3 regions of the Ruegeria sp. HKCCD6119 genome follow, and region 2 is predicted to be linked to each of the others. Evidence: riboswitches for the same ligand, from Rfam matches in the RefSeq annotation. Region 2 holds a riboswitch; each other region holds the start of a gene.
What was found. A riboswitch is a leader RNA that binds a small molecule or an ion and turns the genes downstream of it on or off. The one in region 2 is predicted to bind cobalamin.

Region 1 (6,260 bases), on a different contig from region 2:
AAGGGGACAGCTATCTGGCGGTTTCTGATGGTCCCGACAAGGTCAGTTTCTGGTTGAACGGGCAAAAGACGTGCACCATGGCGCATCCGGGCATCAAGCGCAGTTTCATGTCTGTATTCTTGGGAGACAACACGAGGTCCGCGTCCTTCACGCGCAGGCTACAGGGGCGGTGATGCTCTATCCCCGGGTCAGTCTCTATGCGCTGATGCTCGCTGCGGCGGGTATCCCGCTTTATATCCACTTGCCGCGCTTTGCAGCCGTGAACCTGGGTATTGGCCTTGGGGTCATTGGTACGGTGCTGCTGGTGATCCGTTTGGTGGATCTGGTGCAGGATCCGCTGATCGGTTGGGCAATCGACCGATGGCCCGGCGGCCAGCTTGCATTTGCCGCGATGGCGGCTTTGGGGCTGGCGATCGGGTTTCCCCTGCTTTTCAATCTGCCGCAGGGTGCCAGCGTGCCGGAACTGGTCGCGATCCTGATCTTGCTGTTCTCGGCATACAGCCTGGGAACCATCCTTCTGTATGGTCGCAGCGCAACTCTGGCGAAGCGAACCGATCCGAAAGAGCTGATGACACTGGCCGCCTATCGTGAAGGCGGGCAGTTGACCGGAGTGGTCATCGCAGCCAGCGCTCCGGCCCTGTTGGTTGCTTTCGGGGCACACTCCCAAGGCTACCCCGCATTCGGCGCGTTCCTGGGGCTTCTGTCCGTTGTGACCCTGATACTGACGATCCCGATCTGGCGACGCAGACCGATCACCGGATCAGGCCTGTCCTTTGCGGGTCTGGGTCAGGCCGGTGGCTTGCGCCTTCTTGCGCTGGCTTTGGTCAACAGCCTCCCGGTTGCCATAACCTCCACCCTGTTTCTGTTTTTTGTGGAAGACCGGCTGCAACTGCCGGGCAAGGCGGGTCCTTTGTTGATCCTGTTCTTCCTGAGCGCAGGCGCGAGCGTTCCGCTCTGGGCAAAGCTCAGTAACAAAATTGGCCCGAAACAGACTCTGATTATCGCCATGCCGCTCTCGATCGCCGGCTTTATCGGCGCTGCCACACTGAGTTCAGGAAACCTTGCGGGTTTTGCAATGATCTGTCTCGCCTCGGGCGCGGCGTTGGGCGCGGATATGGTCGTGTTGCCTGCGATGTTCTCGATCGTGCTTACCCGGGCCGGGCTGAACGCATCAGCCGCGTTTGGCATCTGGTCCTTCGCTGGCAAACTGGGCCTCGCCCTGGCTGCCTTTTTCACTCTGCCGCTGCTGGAACGCAGCGGTTTCACCCCCGGTCAAACCAATTCAGCACAGGCGCTGGATACACTCAATCTTGCCTATGCGGTGCTGCCCTGCATCCTGAAAGTCGGAGCGTTCGGGATGGTGTTGACCCTGCCCACCGAGGTCACAAGCAAATGAACGCTTTCACCATCATCCTTCTGGTCCTTCTGACCGCTGTCTTCATCCGTGCAAGGCTGCTGAGCTTTCGCGCGCAATCGCCGTCCGATTACAGTGGCACCGGGCCAGATTTTTCCCTGAAAAAGCACCTGAACGGAGAGATCTTGTCCGAGGGCCTGATCTATGGCCCCAACGGCAAAATGTCGAACAGCTTTGTCGCGCGCATGTCCGGCGAATGGCAAGGCAACTCGGGCACGCTGACCGAGTACTTCACCTATTCCAACGGAAAACAGATGACCCGCAAATGGTACCTGACGCTGGGAACTGGCAACACATTCACGGCAATGGCGGATGATATCGTGGGCGAAGGTCGGGGCATTATCTCGGGGTCCACGGTGAAACTGACCTATCGTATCATTCTGCCAGATGACGCTGGTGGACACACACTGGATGTCACCGATTGGATGTACCTGACAGAAACCGGCGTCATCATGAATCGGTCCGAGATGCGCAAGTTTGGCGTCAAGGTCGCGGAACTGATCGCCACAATGCGTCCAAGCCCCAGATCGAAACCGATGCATCCAAGTGGGTCAAACGGGTATGACGCGACTTTGGAAGGGAAGCCGTTGCAATGATCACCTTTCGCTCTTTCATCGCCTGCATTGCCATCGCAAGCCTTACACTTCTGGCGGCCTGCTCCAGCAAACCGAAGGTACCAAAAACGTTTCTGTCGGACCGGCAGTTGAACCTGGAAGAGTTTTTTGAGGGTAAAACAGTGGCCTACGGTCAGTTTCAGGATGTTCTGGGAAATATCCCCCGCAGATTCACGGTTGATATCGACGGAACATGGGACGGCGAAACCCTGACCCTGGTCGAAGACTTCGTCTACGACGATGGCGCGACGGAACAACGCATCTGGACATTGACCAAAACCGGAGAGGATACGTGGACCGGTACGGCGCCTGGCGTGCTGGGCACCGCCAGCGGGATTGAACGCGGGGATACGTTCAACTGGAAATACAAGATCGACCTGCCGATCAAGGACGGGACCATGCGTGTCAAATTCGACGACTGGATGTGGCTGCTGGATGACGACCGTCTGCTGAACCGCGCGTATGTCTCACGCTATGGCGTCCGTCTGGGTGAAGTCATCCTGTTCTTCGAGAAGAAATAGGGCCGTCAGGCCCGGTTTCATCACAAAAGTCAGTAGAAAATAAACTCGTCCACCAATGCTGTCGTTGATCCCTTGACCTCACCGGCCGTGTTTGCCCTTGGCCCGTCCGAGGCTGCGCCCTCGGCGCGTTCGCCGCCCTCGACCTTCAAGCGCGCGCGTTCTATCTGCCCCCAGAGGAAAAACAGACCATCCCGTTTTCCCATGAGGCGCGAAGGAACTGTTGTCCGCAAAACACCTGTTTTCGGTTTTGGCATCTGCTCTCTTACTGCCTCCGGTGTTTTCCACCATTTTCGGAAAACGTAATGGTTTTTCCCGAAAAAGACAATTTTTTATGGACAAAATGAGGTTTTCTACCGTCCGTTGACAGGATGGACTGACAACTCTCGCATGACGGATATTCGCCTTCTTCACCTGCCTCATGGCAAGCCAGCACTATCCCAAACGGATCAACTTCACCCAAAAGGGTTTGCTGCAAACCTCCTTCACTTGGCCTGACTCTCTCTTTTCCAGCCATGCTCAGGCGACGTGCAGCGTTTCGTTTCTGAGCAGAGCAGCCGGGCTTTCGCTGTCACGGCTGGGGGACAATTTGACGGCGCGGATGTCAGACGTGGCCGCATCCATCGCAAAGCCCACTGGCCCCTGCAGAACGCCGTGCTGGCGGGCTTGCCATGCCCCTGTGCCAAGGACCGTGATCCCGGCGCCGTCCACTCAGCCGGAAAATTTCCATGTCTGTTTTGAAACCGGAAATGTCGCAAGCATTTCAGCGCCCAAGCAGGTAGAAAGTAGGCTGCCATCGTGAGGTGCCGCTGTTTGATTCTCAGACCGCGGAGAATTGGGAAGCCGGTGGAATTCCGGCGCTGCCCCCGCAACGGTAAGGAAGGTCAGGTTCGACAATCAACCACTGGGACGAGGATCCCGGGAAGGTGTCGCAACCGGGTGCAAGCCCCTTTCAAGTCCGGAAACCAGCCTTGCAGATATGTCAAACCGCGGGTGGCGGTGGGGGCACGGGTTTCGGACGTGGTCCTCGCGCGCCTCCGGACGGTTCCTCCCTGTCATCTGCCCAAGCAATGCCGCGGGGCGCGGCAGGAGAGCCAGAAGTGAACAATGTCCAAAACCTGTTGGCGCGTCGAATCCCGGGCTATGCTCTGGAACGGGCCTTTTACACCGACCCCGAGATCTTTCAGACCGACCTGGAAACCATCCACTATCGCGAATGGCTCTTTGCCATTCCGGCCTGTGAACTGCTGAAAGCCGGCGACTATGTAACGTACAACGTGGGTGCCTATCGCGTGATCATCGTGCGCGGCGCCGACAACCAGATCCGGGCGTTTCACAACACCTGCCGCCATCGCGGCTCGATCATATGCAAGGCAGCAAAAGGCAACGCGCCGAAGCTGGTTTGCCCGTATCACCAATGGACCTACGAGCTTGACGGCTCTTTGCTGTGGGCCCGCGACATGGGGCCGGAGTTTGATCCCAGACAGCATGGTTTGAAGACGGTTCATTGCCGCGAGCTTGCCGGGTTGGTCTATATCTGTCTGGCGGATGTCGCCCCGGATTTTGACACGTTTGCCAATATCGCGCGCCCGTATCTTGAGCCGCATGATCTTGCGAATGCCAAGGTCGCATTCGAAAGCTCAATCATCGAGAACGGCAACTGGAAACTGGTCTGGGAAAACAATCGCGAGTGCTATCACTGCGGCGGCAACCACCCTGCGCTGTGCCGGACCTTCCCTGATGATCCGGGCGTGACGGGGATCGAAGGCGGTGAAACCCCAGCCTATATGCAAGCCCATTTCGACAGGTGCCAGTCAGCGGGTATGCCATCGCAGTTCTATCTGCACGAGGACGGCCAATTCCGTCTGGCGCGGATGCCGCTGAAAGAAGGCGCCGAGAGCTATACGATGGACGGGAAATCCGCCGTGCGCCGCTGGTTGGGCCGGTCGCCCTTTGCGGATGCGGGATCGCTTTTGAAGTTCCACTATCCGACCACGTGGAACCACTTTCTTGCCGATCACTCGATTGTTTTCCGTGTTACGCCGATCAGCCCGACAGAGACCGAGGTCACGACCAGATGGCTGGTCAACAAGGATGCGGTTGAAGGCGTTGACTACGACGTGAAACGCCTGACCGAAGTCTGGGTCGCCACGAATGACGAAGACCGTCAGGTGGTCGAGGACAACCAGCAGGGCATCAACAGCCCGGCCTATGTGCCCGGCCCGTATTCAGCCATTCAGGAATCCGGCGTACTGCAATTCGTGGATTGGTATTGCAGCACAGTGTCGGCCCGCCTGACCCCTGACTACATGGCGGCGGAGTAAGTCTGATGAAAGATCTGGACACGCTTTCATCAGCCGTTTGGCAGGATGGAGAGATGCTGGAATGTGTTTCGGTCGTGCCCGAGATGCCGAACACCGCCAGCTTTTCGTTCCGGGCCCCCTCTGGGGCGCAGTTCGCCTATCACCCCGGTCAGTTCCTGACGCTCGAGATTCCGGCGCCCGGCCAGCCCGGGGGAGTCGTGTATCGCACCTACACGATCTCATCGTCGCCATCGCGGCCGCGGTCGATCACCATCACCGCCAAAGCGCAACCCGACAGTATCGGCACGCGCTGGATGCTGGACAATCTTCAACCCGGCATGCGGCTCAAGGCCATTGGGCCTGCGGGCCTGTTCACCAACGCACTGAGCGATGCGCGCAAGTTCCTGTTTATCTCGGCTGGCTCAGGCATCACACCGATGATGTCAATGACCACCTGCATGTGGGACGAAGGCCGCGATCTGGACGTTGTCTTCATCAACTGCGCCAAGCGGCCATCCGAGATCATCTTCCGCCAGCGCTTGGAACAGATGGCCAGCCGCACGGATGGTTTGGACCTGAAGTTCGTGGTGGAAGAGCCGGACCGCTACCGCCCATGGACGGGATATCAGGGGCAGTTCAACCAATTGATGCTGGGCCTGATGGCGCCGGATTACCTTGAGCGCGAAGTCTATTGCTGCGGTCCCGAGCCCTTCATGCAAGCGGTGCGCGACGCGCTGGCCGGTCTTGGTTTTGATATGGACAACTATTATCAGGAAAGCTTCGGCGCGCCGGTGGAAACCGAGGCGGATCAGCCCGAGTTGGATGACGTTGTTCTGGACGACGACAGCAGCGCCGAAATCCTGTTCGCGACCTCGGGCGTGACGGCCAAGGTTGCCGAGACCGACACGGTGCTTGCCGCCGCCCGCTCGGTTGGCCTGAACATTCCGTCAGGCTGTACCTTCGGCGTGTGCGGTACCTGCAAGGTCAAGAAAACCGCTGGCGAGGTCCACATGGTCCACAACGGAGGGATCTCGGAAGACGACATCGACGCGGGGTACATTCTGGCCTGCTGCTCGAACCCGATCGGCAAGGTCGAAGTCGAGGTTTAGGCGCTTCGCATCCCGATCAAAGCCGCAGCGTGGCTGACACCCGCTGCGGCTTTCGGCGCGTTTTTTCTGCCCGTTGCAGAATCCGGGCCGGATTGGGTTGCCGGACGTCCGGCCCTTTCAGAACTTTGCCATCTTCACGCAGAACCAGCTGCCCGTCTGCTCTGGGTTTCGACATGTGCGAGGCGTGGACCTCTTCCATCGCATCCCGCTTGATACCATGCTGGCCGAATTCGAGATTTGTTCCGCCGAGGTCGTGTTGGATGGCACAAAGCGTGTCCGGCACCTCGATCAAGCCCGTGGCT
Region 2 (6,260 bases):
CACGCGGTATGGCGCAGGGCGTAGGAAAGCCCGAGGATCAGCACCAGCATGAAGATCACGCCGACGGTGAATACCGCCCCGCCCACGTTGAACTTGGCCCCGAAAAGTTGCAGAATCGCGGCGTTTTCTTCGATCTCCTGTGACCGGATGGTTTCGTTCTGAGAATAGAGGAAGTTCGCCGCAAGAACGATTTGCCACATGCCAAGCGTCACGATGAACGGCGGCAGTTTGATGCGGCTGACCAGATATCCGTTCACCGCGCCGATTGCGGTTCCAACGAAAAGGCCGCAAACGATTGCGACCGTTGGTGGCAGCCCATATCGGAAGGTGAACTGTCCCATGACAACCGACGACATCACCATGATTGCTCCGACGCTCAGATCGATACCTGCGGTCAGGATGACGAGGCTTTGCGCCGCCGCCACGATCCCGACGATCTGAACCTGTTGCAGGATCAGGGTCAGCGCGAATGGCGAGAAGAACTTGGAGCCCAGCAAAGCCCCGAAAATGACGATGGCAGCCACTAGAACGATCAGCGGCACCAGAGAGGGGTTCACATGCAAAAAATGTTGAACCGTTCCGACAAACCCGCGGTGGTGATCGTCAAATTCAGCAATCTGTTCCGGGCTGCCTTTTGCAGCGGCTTCGAAGTCGTCTGATCGTCGTGAAGTATCGGACATAAAGGTTCCCCCAAAGCGTCAGGTTACTGACGACTTTAGCAAGTTTTCGGGCGAATGGGTGGTTTGAAAAGCGGAAGGCCGCCCTCTGCGGCCCTCCGGGTGGTCAGGTTAACCCCAGCAGAGGTCCATGCCTTCTTTGACCGAGATCGACTCGACGCCTTCGGCAGGCTTGTCCGTTACAAGCGCCACGCCGGTGTCAAAGAAATCCTTGCCAGGCGTGTTTTCAGGCTTCACGCCTTCGTCCGCCCATTTCTTGACGGCCTCAACACCCAGCGATGCCATCAACAGCGGGTATTGCTGCGACGTCGCGCCGATAACACCATCGGCAACGTTTTGGACACCCGGGCAGCCTCCGTCCACGGAAACGATGAGCACGTCATTTTCGCGCCCGATGGCTTTCAGCGCCTCGTAGGCACCTGCCGCGGCAGGTTCGTTGATGGTGTGAACAACGTTGATCGTGGGATCTTTGGCCAGAAGGTTTTCCATCGCGCGGCGACCACCTTCTTCGTTGCCGGCAGTGACATCACTTCCGACCAGTCGTGGGTCATCTTCATCACCGATTACGTTCGGGTCCGCCAGATCGACACCAAAGCCTTGCAGGAAACCCTGATTGCGCAGCACATCCACTGTCGGCTGACTGACGGCAAGATCCAGTGTCGCGATCTTGGCGTCGTTGGCCGCGTCGCCCAGCGTGGCTTTGGCCCATTGTCCAATCAGCAGCCCGGCAAGGAAATTGTCCGTGGCAAAGGTTGCGTCAGCCGAGTCAATGGGTTCCAGCGGCGTATCCAGAGCGATAACCAGAACACCTGCATCCCGCGCCTGCTTCACGGCCGGAACGATGGATGATGTGTCCGAGGCCGTCAACAGAATGCCCTTGGCGCCGTCCAGAATGCAGGTCTCAATGGCTTGCACCTGCGTTTCATGGTCACCGTCAACTTTGCCTGCAAAGGCTTTGAGCGTCATTCCCAGCTCTTCCGCCTTCGCTGTCGCACCTTCCTTCATTTTGACAAAGAACGGGTTGGTGTCTGTCTTGGTGATCAGACAAACGGTTTCGCCTTCCGCCATTGCACTGCCAGCCATGGCAGTAACCCCGAGCGCAGCAGCACCCGCAAGTCTTGCAAGTTTCATCGATTATCCTCCCAGTTTTTCCTGTGCCGTACAGGGCACGAAGGCGATCAGGCAAAAACCCTGATCCCATAAGAAACAATCACAAGATTCGAAATTTGAGTCAATAAATAAATCACTCTTATTTATTATTGACAGGGCGGGCGGGCTTTCTCATTCTTCAGCAGGAAAGGGGTGGTCGTGCCGGAAAATTCATCTCGGAAAAATTCGATTGGCCTGCACGGGTCAGAGGTGCGCGGAACCAATCAAAGCGGGATGCGGGCCCGGAACGAACGGCTGGTGTTGTCGCTTGTCCGGCGTCATCAGGCTCTTGCTAAGTCCGAGATTGCGCGCATGACCGGACTGTCGGCGCAAACCGTTTCCGTCATCATGCGGCTGCTTGAGAAGGACGGTTTGCTTTTGCGCGGTGAGCCGGTCCGCGGGAAAGTCGGGCAACCTTCCGTTCCCATGCGCCTCAACCCGGATGGTGCGTTTTTCTTTGGGCTCAAGGTCGGGCGCCGCAGTACCGAGCTGGTATTGACTGACTTTGTCGGAAATGTGCGGCAACGCGAGCGGCGAACCTATGACTATCCAACGCCAAAAGCCACTTTGGAGTTTTCTATACAGAGTCTGGGGAAAATGATGTCATCCATGTCGCCCGAGGCCAAAGGCAGGATTGCGGGTCTTGGAATTGCCATGCCGTTCTACCTGTGGGACTGGGCCCAGACCCTTCAGGTTCCTCAGGAAGAAATGGACCCGTGGCGCGTATCAGACCTGAAGGCTGACCTGGCGCGTCGCCTCGATATGCCGGTTTTTCTGCAAAATGACGCCACTGCGGCTTGTGGGGCGGAATTGGTATTCGGTCCGGCCGATGGACCAAGGGATTTCCTGTACTTCTATATCGGGTTTTTTATTGGCGGCGGTGTGGTTCTCAATGGTGCGATCTTTTCCGGGCGTGGAAACTCGGGCGCAATCGGCCCCCTACCTGTACCGGATGGTGCGGGTGGTGTCAGACCGCTTATCGACGTGGCCAGCCTGTATGTTCTCGAGCGTGCAATCACCACAGCAGGGGTAACGTCGCATTCCATTTGGGAAACGACCCAGCGTTGGGATGTGCCAAAAATTCAACTGGAAAACTGGTTGAAACGGACGGCAAGCGGGATTGCTTATGCGATTGTCTCATCCTGTAGCCTGATAGATTTCGAATGCGTGAAGATTGACGGCTGGATGCCGCAGGACATCAAGGCGCGTTTGGTTGAAATGGTCGAAGACAAACTGTCCGAGCTGAACCTGACCGGTCTCGAGCACCCCGTGGTGCTGGCAGGGACCGTGGGCCCGGATGCACGCTCACTGGGCGCGGCAAGCCTGCCATTGTCGGAAAGGTATCTTTCAGAAGCTTAGATGTGAAATCACCCTGTTGCCTTGGATATTTCACAAACCGGTTCACTCTCGCAAACTGCCGAGCTCATAATTTTCGATGGTCGTAACACATTTTCGTTGACGGAAGGCTGAGTTGTCTGGCATGCCGCTCGGCATGTCCGGTTCCGGGGCTTGCTCTGGAATCAATAGGGAATGCGGTGCGGGCTCAGGCCCAATTCCGCAACTGCACCCGCAACTGTAAGCGGCGAGCAGGGCTGAAACGCCACTGGGGTTTGCCCCGGGAAGGCCAGTCCAACGCTTTGACCCGCAAGTCAGGATACCTGCCGGACATGTGTCCTCATAAGGGGCACTCCTAATCGGCGACGGGATGTGCGTCGTACCAGGATGCCTGAAAGGGTGATTTGGCGTTGAATGTCCCGTAGTCAAAACGAATTTCGCGCCGGGATTGGCGCGACGGGACAAGGACGACTGTTCATGAAAACGCTGCTCAGCGCAGCCGTTGCCGCGGTGGCTCTTCCCGCCATCGCAGATGCGCATTTTCTTTTGGAATACACTACCGATACCATGATCCAGAAACCGGGCGATGTGCCGGTCAAGCTGATTTTCTGGCATCCGTTCGAGAACGGCCACGTCATGGATCTTGAAAAGCCGCAGGAATTCTATGTGATCCACAACGGTGAAAAGACCGATTTGCTGGACACGTTGGAGCCTATCCGGTTCACCGGCGGGGAAAACGAGGGCGTGGCGTTCAAAGGCAGTGTCCCGGTCAAACGGTCGGGCGACTATGTGCTGGTGACGGTTCCTCAGCCTTATTACGAGGAATCCGAAGACATCTATATCCAACAGCTCACCAAAGCCTTCCTGAACCGCAACGAATTGCCGACCGACTGGATGAATCCCGTAGGTTTGCCGACCGAGATTATCCCGCTGAACAAGCCGACCAACATCATCGCGGGTTCGACTTTCACGGGCCGTGTGCTGGCTGATGGTCAGCCGGTTGCGGGGGTCGAAATCGAGATCGAGTACATGGCCGCCGAGCCCGACATGGAAAGTTCGGCCGCTTCTGCACCGAAAGTCTCTCCGATGCCGGGTGGTGCGGTGGTCGCCATATCTGACGACAACGGGTATTTCTCGTTCGGCGTTCCAAATGCCGGTTACTGGGGTTTCGCAGCACTTGGTTCCGGTCCGGCAACCGAACATGAGGGCAAAGAACTCAGCCAGGATGCGGTCATCTGGATTCGCTCCTGGGATCTGGAGTAACCCAAGATGCACATCGTCGACGGAGCCCTTTCCAACCCAGTTGTAATTGGCGGCGCCATAGCCGCCGCGGGCGGGATCGCCATGGGTCTCAGGTCTCTGGATCTTGATCGCATCCCCACTGCGGGCGTGCTGTCAGCCAGTTTCTTCGTGGCATCGTTGATCCACGTACCCATTGGTCCGTCGTCGGTCCATCTGATCCTCAACGGCATGGCCGGGCTGCTGCTTGGTTGGGCCGCATTCCCGGCTTTGTTCGTCGGGCTTTTGTTACAGGCGGTCTTTTTCGGCTTTGGCGGGTTGACGGTGCTGGGGATCAACACCGTCAATATCGCCCTGCCCGCGGTGGTGGCCGGAATGCTGTTCGGTCGTCTGATCGCGCGCGGGACACCTTTGCATGGTGCGATTTGGGGTGGTGTCGGCGGCGCATTTGCAATTGCGGCGACAACCGGCATGGTCGCGATTTCCCTGGCGCTGTCGGGGGATGAGTTCCTGCCCGCTGCCAAGCTTGTTTTCTTCGCCCATATTCCAGTCATGGCCATCGAGGCGATTTTGACCGGGTTCGCCGTGTTGTTGGCGCGCAAGGTCAAGCCCGAACTGTTTTTCAGAGGAGCAACCACATGAAGCATCTGGTTGTCATACTGGCTGTGTGCTGTGCGCCCGTGCCTGCCCTGGCGCACAAGGTCATAGCCGGCGTTTTCGAGTCGGGAGACGTGATCGAGGGCGAGATCGGCTTTTCCAACGGTGATATGGCAAGCGGGACCGAGGTCATTGTCACCGGCCCGGACGGGGCCGAGCTGGGTCGATCGGTCACGGATGCGGACGGTTTCTTTGTCTACACGCCGACCTCGGCCGTGGCGCACACCTTCTTTGCCGACCTTGGCGCCGGGCATGTGGCCGAAGTCACGATGTCTGCCGAAGATGTCGCGCGGGTCATGGGCGTTGCCGTGGCAGAAAACGGTGACTCATCTTCGGCTGCTTTGACACCGGCCAGCGGTTCGGCGGCTTCTCTCAGCGTCGAAGAACAGCAGGTTATCGCCAAAGCCGTGCGTGATGAATTGCGCCCGCTCAGGCGCGAGATTGCGGCCTATCGCGAACAGAATGACCTGCAAACCATCCTTGGCGGGATCGGGTACATCGTTGGTCTGTTCGGTCTGGGCTTTTACATGGCGGCCCGCCGCAAGCTGGCGTCCTGATGGCACACGTTCTGGGGCACCAAGAAAAAACACTGGCCGAAGCCGGTGACGGGCCGGACGGTCTGATCAGCCAGCTGGATCCCCGGATGCGTATCGTCATGGCGGTTGCTTTTGCTGTCGTGACCGTGGCGCTGTCATCCCTCGGCGCGCTTTGCGCGGCGCTGACAGTGTCGCTTTCGCTTCTGATAGTTTCCCGTCTGCCGTGGCGAAAGACGTTGAAGCGAATGGCCATGATGGATGGGTTCATCCTGTTCATGCTGGTCCTGCTGCCCTTTTCCATGCCCGGAGCCCCGATGTTCACGCTTTGGGGATTCCCCGCAAGCTGGCAGGGTTTCTGGAAAGCGGTCGAGATTGCTTTGACCGCCAATGCCGTGATCCTGTCCCTGATGGTTTTGGTCGGCACGATGGAGCCAGTCACTCTGGGTCACGCCTTGCATCGTCTGCGGTGCCCGGAAAAGTTGGTTTACCTGCTGATGTTCACGATCCGGTATATCGAGGTGTTGCGGGAAGAATACCTGCGCTTGCGCGCGGCCATGAAGGTGCGCGGTTTTCGGCCAGCAACAAACTGGCACACATATCGCAGCTTTGGCTACCTTGTGGGCATGATGCTTGTGCGCGCGATCGAAAGATCGGAACGCATCCTGGC
Region 3 (6,260 bases), on a different contig from region 2:
TTCAGTATTGTCACACCTCATGCCCATCTGAAAACTGAACTGCAAGACTTCTCATTCAGCTTTCAGGGTAAACAACCTTTCATCCGTCGGAGATTGGATGACTTCAGCCGAAAGGACCGGAAATGGTAACCCCAGATGCGTTGACTGAGCATGCGATGAAGATTGCTGATATTGCCTCGGAATCCGCGATGCATTTTTTTCGGGGGTCTTTGGGCATTGAATTCAAACAGGATGAAAGCCCGGTGACGCAGGCCGACAAGGCAGTTGAGGCAGAAGTACGTACCTACCTGAAACAGCATTTTCCCGGACACGGCATCTTTGGCGAAGAGCACGGGCAAGAAGCAGGCGACGGGCGTCATATGTGGGTGATTGACCCGATTGACGGAACCCGTTCGTTTCTGTCCGGCCATCCTTTGTTCGGGTTCCTTTTGGCGCACCTTGTGGATGGGCGCCCTCGGTTGGGGCTGGTCGGAATGCCGGCCTTGCATGAGACCTATTTGGGTGTGGTTGGTAACGGGGCCAGCCTGAACGGGCGGCCGATAGAGGTGTCGCACACCACGCGTCTGGATCATTCGGTTTTGTATGTGAATGAAGGCGACAAGATTTTTTGCGACCATCCTGACCTGTTCAACCGGTTGATGAATGCAGGGCAGACGCGCCGATTTGCCTATGATTGTTACCCCCATGCCTTGCTTGCTTCGGGCCATGTCGATGCTGTGGTGGATTACGATCTGCAACCTTATGACTATCTGGCGCTTTCACCTCTGATCACGGCTGCTGGCGGAGTGATGACCGATTGGCAGGGGCATGCGTTGACCCTCGATTCAGATGGCGCGGTCGTTTCCGCCGCAACCCCTGAACTGCATGCTGAACTGCTTGACCTCATCAATGCTGAGAAATGAAAGTGTTGCGCAACCTTGGAAAACTAGCTTCCGCGATCAGATTTGAACAAATACAAAAAGACAAAAAGTGATCCTATTGACGTTGTGACGATTCCGACGGGCAACTCCTGCGGGGCCAGAAGAAGGCGTGACAAGATATCGGACAATGTCAGCAGAATCGCGCCCACGATCGCCGAGACGATCAGCAGGTTTCGGTGCAGAGTACCGGCGATGCCGCGTGCAATATGAGGCACCATCAGCCCGACAAAGCCGATGACACCGGCAACTGAAACGAAACTGGCCGTCGCCAAAGCGGCAACGAAAAACATGCTGAACCGCAGACCTTGAACGGGAATACCCAGTGACGAGGCTGTGAAATCCCCGGTCAGCAGCGCGTCAAGCCACCGACTGCGATAAAGTGAATAGCTCAGGATCAGGCCCAGTCCGATCAGGACAAGCGGGAATGTTTCCCATCTTGCCAGTCCCAGGCCGCCAAGCATCCAGAATATCACCGAATGAGCCGCGCGATTGTCGCCAGAGAAAATAAGGTAGTTGGTGATTGCGGAAAACAGAAAGGACACCGCCAGACCAGCCAGGATCAGTTTTTCGGGTGCGCTCGTACGCAAGCCCTGAACCAGCGCCAGAACAATGCCGGACGCGATCAGGCCACCGCAAAATGCTGCCAGCGGCAACGTCCAGATTCCCAGAACATCCCCTGTGACGGTGATCACCAGAACGGCGCCGGCAGCAGCACCCGAGGACAGACCGAACAGAAACGGATCTGCCAGATCGTTTCGCGTCGTTGTTTGCAGAACGACACCAACGACGCCCAGACCCGCACCAATCACGGCGGCAAACAGGGCGCGGGGCAGGCGAAGGTCGAAGACGATCCGGTGCAAGGGCGACATGTCTCCTTCCACCATACCGGTTCCGAGGCCGATGGCCGAAAAGACTTCGCGCACGGGGATTGGGGTGGTCCCATAGACGATCGACAACAGCAAAAGGGCGGTCAGAACAACCGCCCCCAGCACTATCAAACGGCCCAATTGGACCATATCAGTTGGTCTCCGGGTGCATCGCCTGTGCCATCTTCTCGATCGCCTCGATATTTGCCGGGCCGGGAGTCAGCTCTTCGTAACGCAGGCCAATCCAGCGCTCGTTCTTTACCGCGTCCGTTTGTGACATCACCGGGTGATCCTTGAGGAACTGGAAAGTGTCCTCTGCGCCGTTGCCGGACTGATAGTCGAGCAGCACCAGAAATTCCGGGTTAGCCGCTGCCACAGCTTCCCACGACGTGCGGCCCCAGCTGGTATCCAGATCATGAGTTACGTTCTCACCGCCAGCGGCTGCGATCATCGCATCGGGAATGGCGAACTTGCCGGCGGTAAACGGAGCATCGGCCGGTCCGTCCAACAGGAATACCCGCGGCTTTTCCAGATCGGCTGTTTTTGCTTGAATGGCGGACAACTTGTCCTTCCAGCCGGCAACCAGCGCCTCGGCCTTGTCTTCGACCTGCATGACCTTGCCCAGGCGCAGAACGTCATCAAACAACAGGTTCATGCTGGCTTCGGGGCGATCCTCGTCCAGATGCACGCAGCTTTCGGTCAGGATCATGGTCTTGATACCAAAGGGTTCCAGCGTGTCGGGCGTGACATCTCCGCCGGGTTTCATGCCATAGTACCAACCGGCAAAAAACAGATCAGGTTCGACGGCCACAAGGTTTTCAATCGTCGGGTATTTGGGGGCAAGCTCTGGGATGTCGCCGCGCTGAGCATCAAAGTCAGGGCTGGTTTTGTACCAGCCCGAAATCCCGGTAAGTCCCACGATCTCGTCCTGAAGGCCGAGTGCAAAGGCCATATCCGCCATGTTCATATCATGCACGACCAGACGTTCCGGCGCCGAGTCAAAAACCAGCGGTTCGCCGCAATTGTCCACGGTGACGGCTTCCGCTGCCACGCCACCTGCCAAGCCAGCGAAGACAACCACCGGCCAGAGTTTCTGCATCATATGTAAGCTCCTGTTATTATGACAGTTTCCGTTTTCGGATGTCCAGTGCGGGGATCATGCGGCCTTCGTGCTGAAAGCACAGATAATCCACGCCGAATGTCTCACTTACCCGGTCTGGGGTCAGAACTTCGCCAACAGGCCCGAACCCCGTCAGGCGCGTGGCTTTCATCAACGCCACATGGGTGGCGAATTCCGGGATCATGACCAGATCATGGACGATCATGACGACCGTTACCCCCAGATCAGCGACCAGAGACAGCATGTGCCCCTTGGCATCGGGGTCCAGATGGTTGGTTGGCTCGTCCAGAAACAGCAAGGACGGGTTCTGGGCCAGCGCGCGCGCGATGTGCGCGCGCTGACGTTCTCCGCCGGACAGTTGACCCATCGTTTTGTTGGCAAAATGCAACAGCTCGGTCGTCGTCAGCACCCGTTCAAGATCAGCCCTGTGCTGAGTCACCGAATGTTCGCCCTGAATCGGGATTTGCCCCAGCGCAACGTAGTCTTGCAGGCGCATCCGCCCGTCGGGCATTTCCTGCTGCCCGACCACAGCAATGGAGCGGGCACGTTGGCGGGCGGACAGGGTCCGAAGGCTTTGTCCTTCTATCCAAACATCGCCCAACGCAATCCGTTCAATCCCGCACAGCAGTTTCAGCAGAGTGGTTTTGCCGGCGCCGTTCGGCCCGGCGATTGCCAGAATTGATCCTTCTTCCAGACGAAAGGACACATCCTGCAACAGGATGTCGCCATTGAGCGCGTAGTATTCCAAATTCTCTGCAATCAGAAAACTCATGATGACCCCCCGAAAGGTAAAGCGGGAATTCGCGATAAGGTCTTTGCGAAAAGGGCAGGGGGGCGGTCCGAGGCACTGGTCCAGCCGTCGTCGCTGTCGCCGAACTGGATCGCAAATTCGACCAAGGCAGACAGATCGCGGGATGTCGTGATATCGCCAAACAGGTACTGCGCTTTGCCCGGGGCCTGAAATCCGACGGTCATGGCCCGTTCACAACCTGCCATGCAGGCCACCATTCGGGTTTCAAAACCGTCAGGCAACCGGGCATCCAGCGCGTCTTGTGCGGCTTCGGCAGACATCGTCCCCTGACATGTTGAACAGATCAGAACGTAGTGATCAGAATAGCAGGTCATTGCCTTCTCCGTCGTTTGCCAGATGCAGACAGAGGGCACATACCCGGATATTACGCAAACGCGCCATCAAGCCTCCTTCCGAGACGCCCCGCCTCGGGTTGGTTCATAGTGTGATGGCAGGTCTCCTGACTTGCGGGTCGTTGCTTGGCCGACCTTCCCAACCCTTTTGGGTCAGTGGTGAAGTGGCGTCGCTCACCGCTTACAGTTGCGGGGGCAGTCACGGACTTGGCACATTCCAGCGCCGCACCGTGTTCCCATTTTCATCTCTTACGGAACCATCCCGCTCAGCTAGTCCGGCTACGCCTGACTTGTCAAGCGGCAGGCGAAAGGGTGGTGGACGGAATTGCAACGGTTGAGCCAGCGATCCTGCTGCGCCAGCCCGGACCGAACGGTGTCAATAGTCTGATACAAGAAGAAAATCCGGTTCGGTATCTTCCTCAACCTTTGAAAACCGTGGGATTGGCTTTTCAAACACATTGTCCGTTCGGTCGTCATTCACGGTCGATACCTCGCCAATAAGGCAATCACCGCGCTCGGCCCAGAAAGCGTGCCAGATGCCGGGCATCAGAGTTACGCTTTGCCCCGGCTTCAGCCGCAAGTGCTCTTCGGGTTGCAAGGTTACAGGGCAGGCATCGCTTGGGACCGTCACCGGGTTGTCGCGGTCGACGCCACCGTTTGGATCCGACGCATGGATTTCCAGAACGAGATCGCCGCCGCCCCGGTTGATGATGTCTTCTGCCTTGATGATATGCCGGTGCATCGGAGAAAGCTGATTTTCTCTCGAGATCAACAGTTTTTCCGCATAGAGCATCCCGCGCCCGGATTTCAGATCCTTCGCCTCACCATTGCGCAAAGTGAATAGAAACAGTCCAAGTTCATCAAAACGGCCCTGGGCGTAATCGGTAATGTCCCATCCCAGCCCGCGGCTGCGGATCGTTTCGGCCAGAGGGCTGCGCATTTTCTCGGGCGACCAATCCGCAAAGGGTGGCAACACGGCACCGAAGGACTGAATGAACGCCTGTGCCCGGGTCCTGATACGGTTGATTTCGGATCGTTTCATCATGCCGTCCCACAGATCAAAGTTCGTGCGCCCAGGGGGGTTCTGCCCCGGCTCGGGAAACGGTCACGGCCGCCACGTCAGCGCCCAGTTCCATGGCTGCTTGCAGGCTTTCAACCGTCAATCCGCGCAGACCTGACTTGGTCAGATGCCCTGCGCGGCTGAGCTCGGTCAGAACGCCGGCGTTGAACGTGTCACCTGCGCCGATCGTATCGACCACTTCAACGGGCTTCACGGGAACCGAGACTTCGGAACCATCCGCCAGGTAACCGTGCGCCCCGTCGCTGCCACGCGTGACGATGACAATGGAAGGACCCGCCTGCAACAGCACAGACGCTTTCGCGGCTTCGGATTCAGCGCCCGGAATAATCCAATCCAGGTCCTCGTCTGAAACCTTTACGATATCCGCACGCGAGATCATGCGGTTCAAACGCGTCCGAAACCGGGTTTGATCCTTGATGAAATCCGGGCGAATATTCGGGTCCAGCATCACCGCACGGTCGGAACCGTGGCGGTGCAGAAGGGCGGCATATGCATCTGCGCAAGGTTCACACGCAAGGCTGATTCCGCCGAGATACAGGGCAGAGACAGCGGGAAGCTGATCGGGCATGTCCTCGGGCAGCAACATCCGGCCTGCGGTGTTTTCATCAACAAAGCTGTAAGACGCGTGTCCATCCGAGAGCTGCACAAAGGCAAGCGTGGTAGGGCGGTCCGAGATGATGACATGTGTCGTGTCCACATGGCTCGCTTTCAGCGCATCGATCAGTTGCTGGCCGAACATGTCCGATGACAAACCTGTCAGCATCCCAACCGGAACACCCAGACGTCCCATCGCGACGGCAGTGTTCAGAACTGCACCACCAGTATGTGGTACAAAACCAATTGCGCCCGACGCGGTCGGTTCTGAAATCATATCTATCAGCGCTTCACCACAGCACAGGATCATGTCTTGGTCCTTCTTGGTACAGAGAATTCGGTCAGTCTGGTTGCTGTCTCAGCGCGTTCTTGCAGAAGTTGTTTGCGCCGATGATCCCGAACTCTGCCTGTTCAGACACGTAAAGGTTCAGGGAGCGGCGCAAGTCGCTGAAGCGGCCGCCGCCGTTGAACGCATCCTTGAAGTTGTCGCTGAATAGCCAGCGGTTTTTCTCGGCAACGCCGCCGACGAGGAAAAC

Region 1: another riboswitch for cobalamin. It lies ahead of GS611_RS16635 (aromatic ring-hydroxylating dioxygenase subunit alpha); the one in region 2 lies ahead of GS611_RS20495 (DUF4198 domain-containing protein).
Region 3: another riboswitch for cobalamin. It lies ahead of GS611_RS12670 (DUF1636 domain-containing protein); the one in region 2 lies ahead of GS611_RS20495 (DUF4198 domain-containing protein).

The regions. Positions count from the first base shown of each region.
Region 1 is NZ_WVQV01000008.1:151,244-157,503, forward strand. It holds gene GS611_RS16605 (hypothetical protein) at 1-173, shown strand, start outside; gene GS611_RS16610 (MFS transporter) at 173-1,396, shown strand; gene GS611_RS16615 (DUF3833 domain-containing protein) at 1,393-2,010, shown strand; gene GS611_RS16620 (DUF3833 family protein) at 2,007-2,549, shown strand; gene GS611_RS16625 (hypothetical protein) at 2,579-2,803, opposite strand; partial or broken gene GS611_RS16630 (IS5/IS1182 family transposase) at 3,105-3,257, opposite strand; cobalamin riboswitch at 3,331-3,535, shown strand; gene GS611_RS16635 (aromatic ring-hydroxylating dioxygenase subunit alpha) at 3,617-4,870, shown strand; gene GS611_RS16640 (hybrid-cluster NAD(P)-dependent oxidoreductase) at 4,876-5,958, shown strand; gene GS611_RS16645 (hypothetical protein) at 5,975-6,250, opposite strand.
Region 2 is NZ_WVQV01000018.1:12,242-18,501, reverse strand. It holds gene GS611_RS20510 (ABC transporter permease) at 1-680, opposite strand, end outside; gene GS611_RS20505 (sugar ABC transporter substrate-binding protein) at 789-1,808, opposite strand; gene GS611_RS20500 (ROK family transcriptional regulator) at 2,061-3,185, shown strand; cobalamin riboswitch at 3,307-3,507, shown strand; gene GS611_RS20495 (DUF4198 domain-containing protein) at 3,639-4,424, shown strand; gene cbiM (cobalt transporter CbiM) at 4,431-5,042, shown strand; gene GS611_RS20485 (cobalt ABC transporter permease) at 5,039-5,614, shown strand; gene cbiQ (cobalt ECF transporter T component CbiQ) at 5,614-6,260, shown strand, end outside.
Region 3 is NZ_WVQV01000004.1:235,570-241,829, reverse strand. It holds gene GS611_RS12690 (inositol monophosphatase family protein) at 123-902, shown strand; gene GS611_RS12685 (iron ABC transporter permease) at 926-1,936, opposite strand; gene GS611_RS12680 (ABC transporter substrate-binding protein) at 1,938-2,888, opposite strand; gene GS611_RS12675 (ABC transporter ATP-binding protein) at 2,905-3,678, opposite strand; gene GS611_RS12670 (DUF1636 domain-containing protein) at 3,675-4,031, opposite strand; cobalamin riboswitch at 4,129-4,326, opposite strand; gene GS611_RS12665 (D-lyxose/D-mannose family sugar isomerase) at 4,426-5,091, opposite strand; gene GS611_RS12660 (carbohydrate kinase) at 5,108-6,034, opposite strand; gene GS611_RS21170 (ROK family protein) at 6,066-6,260, opposite strand, start outside.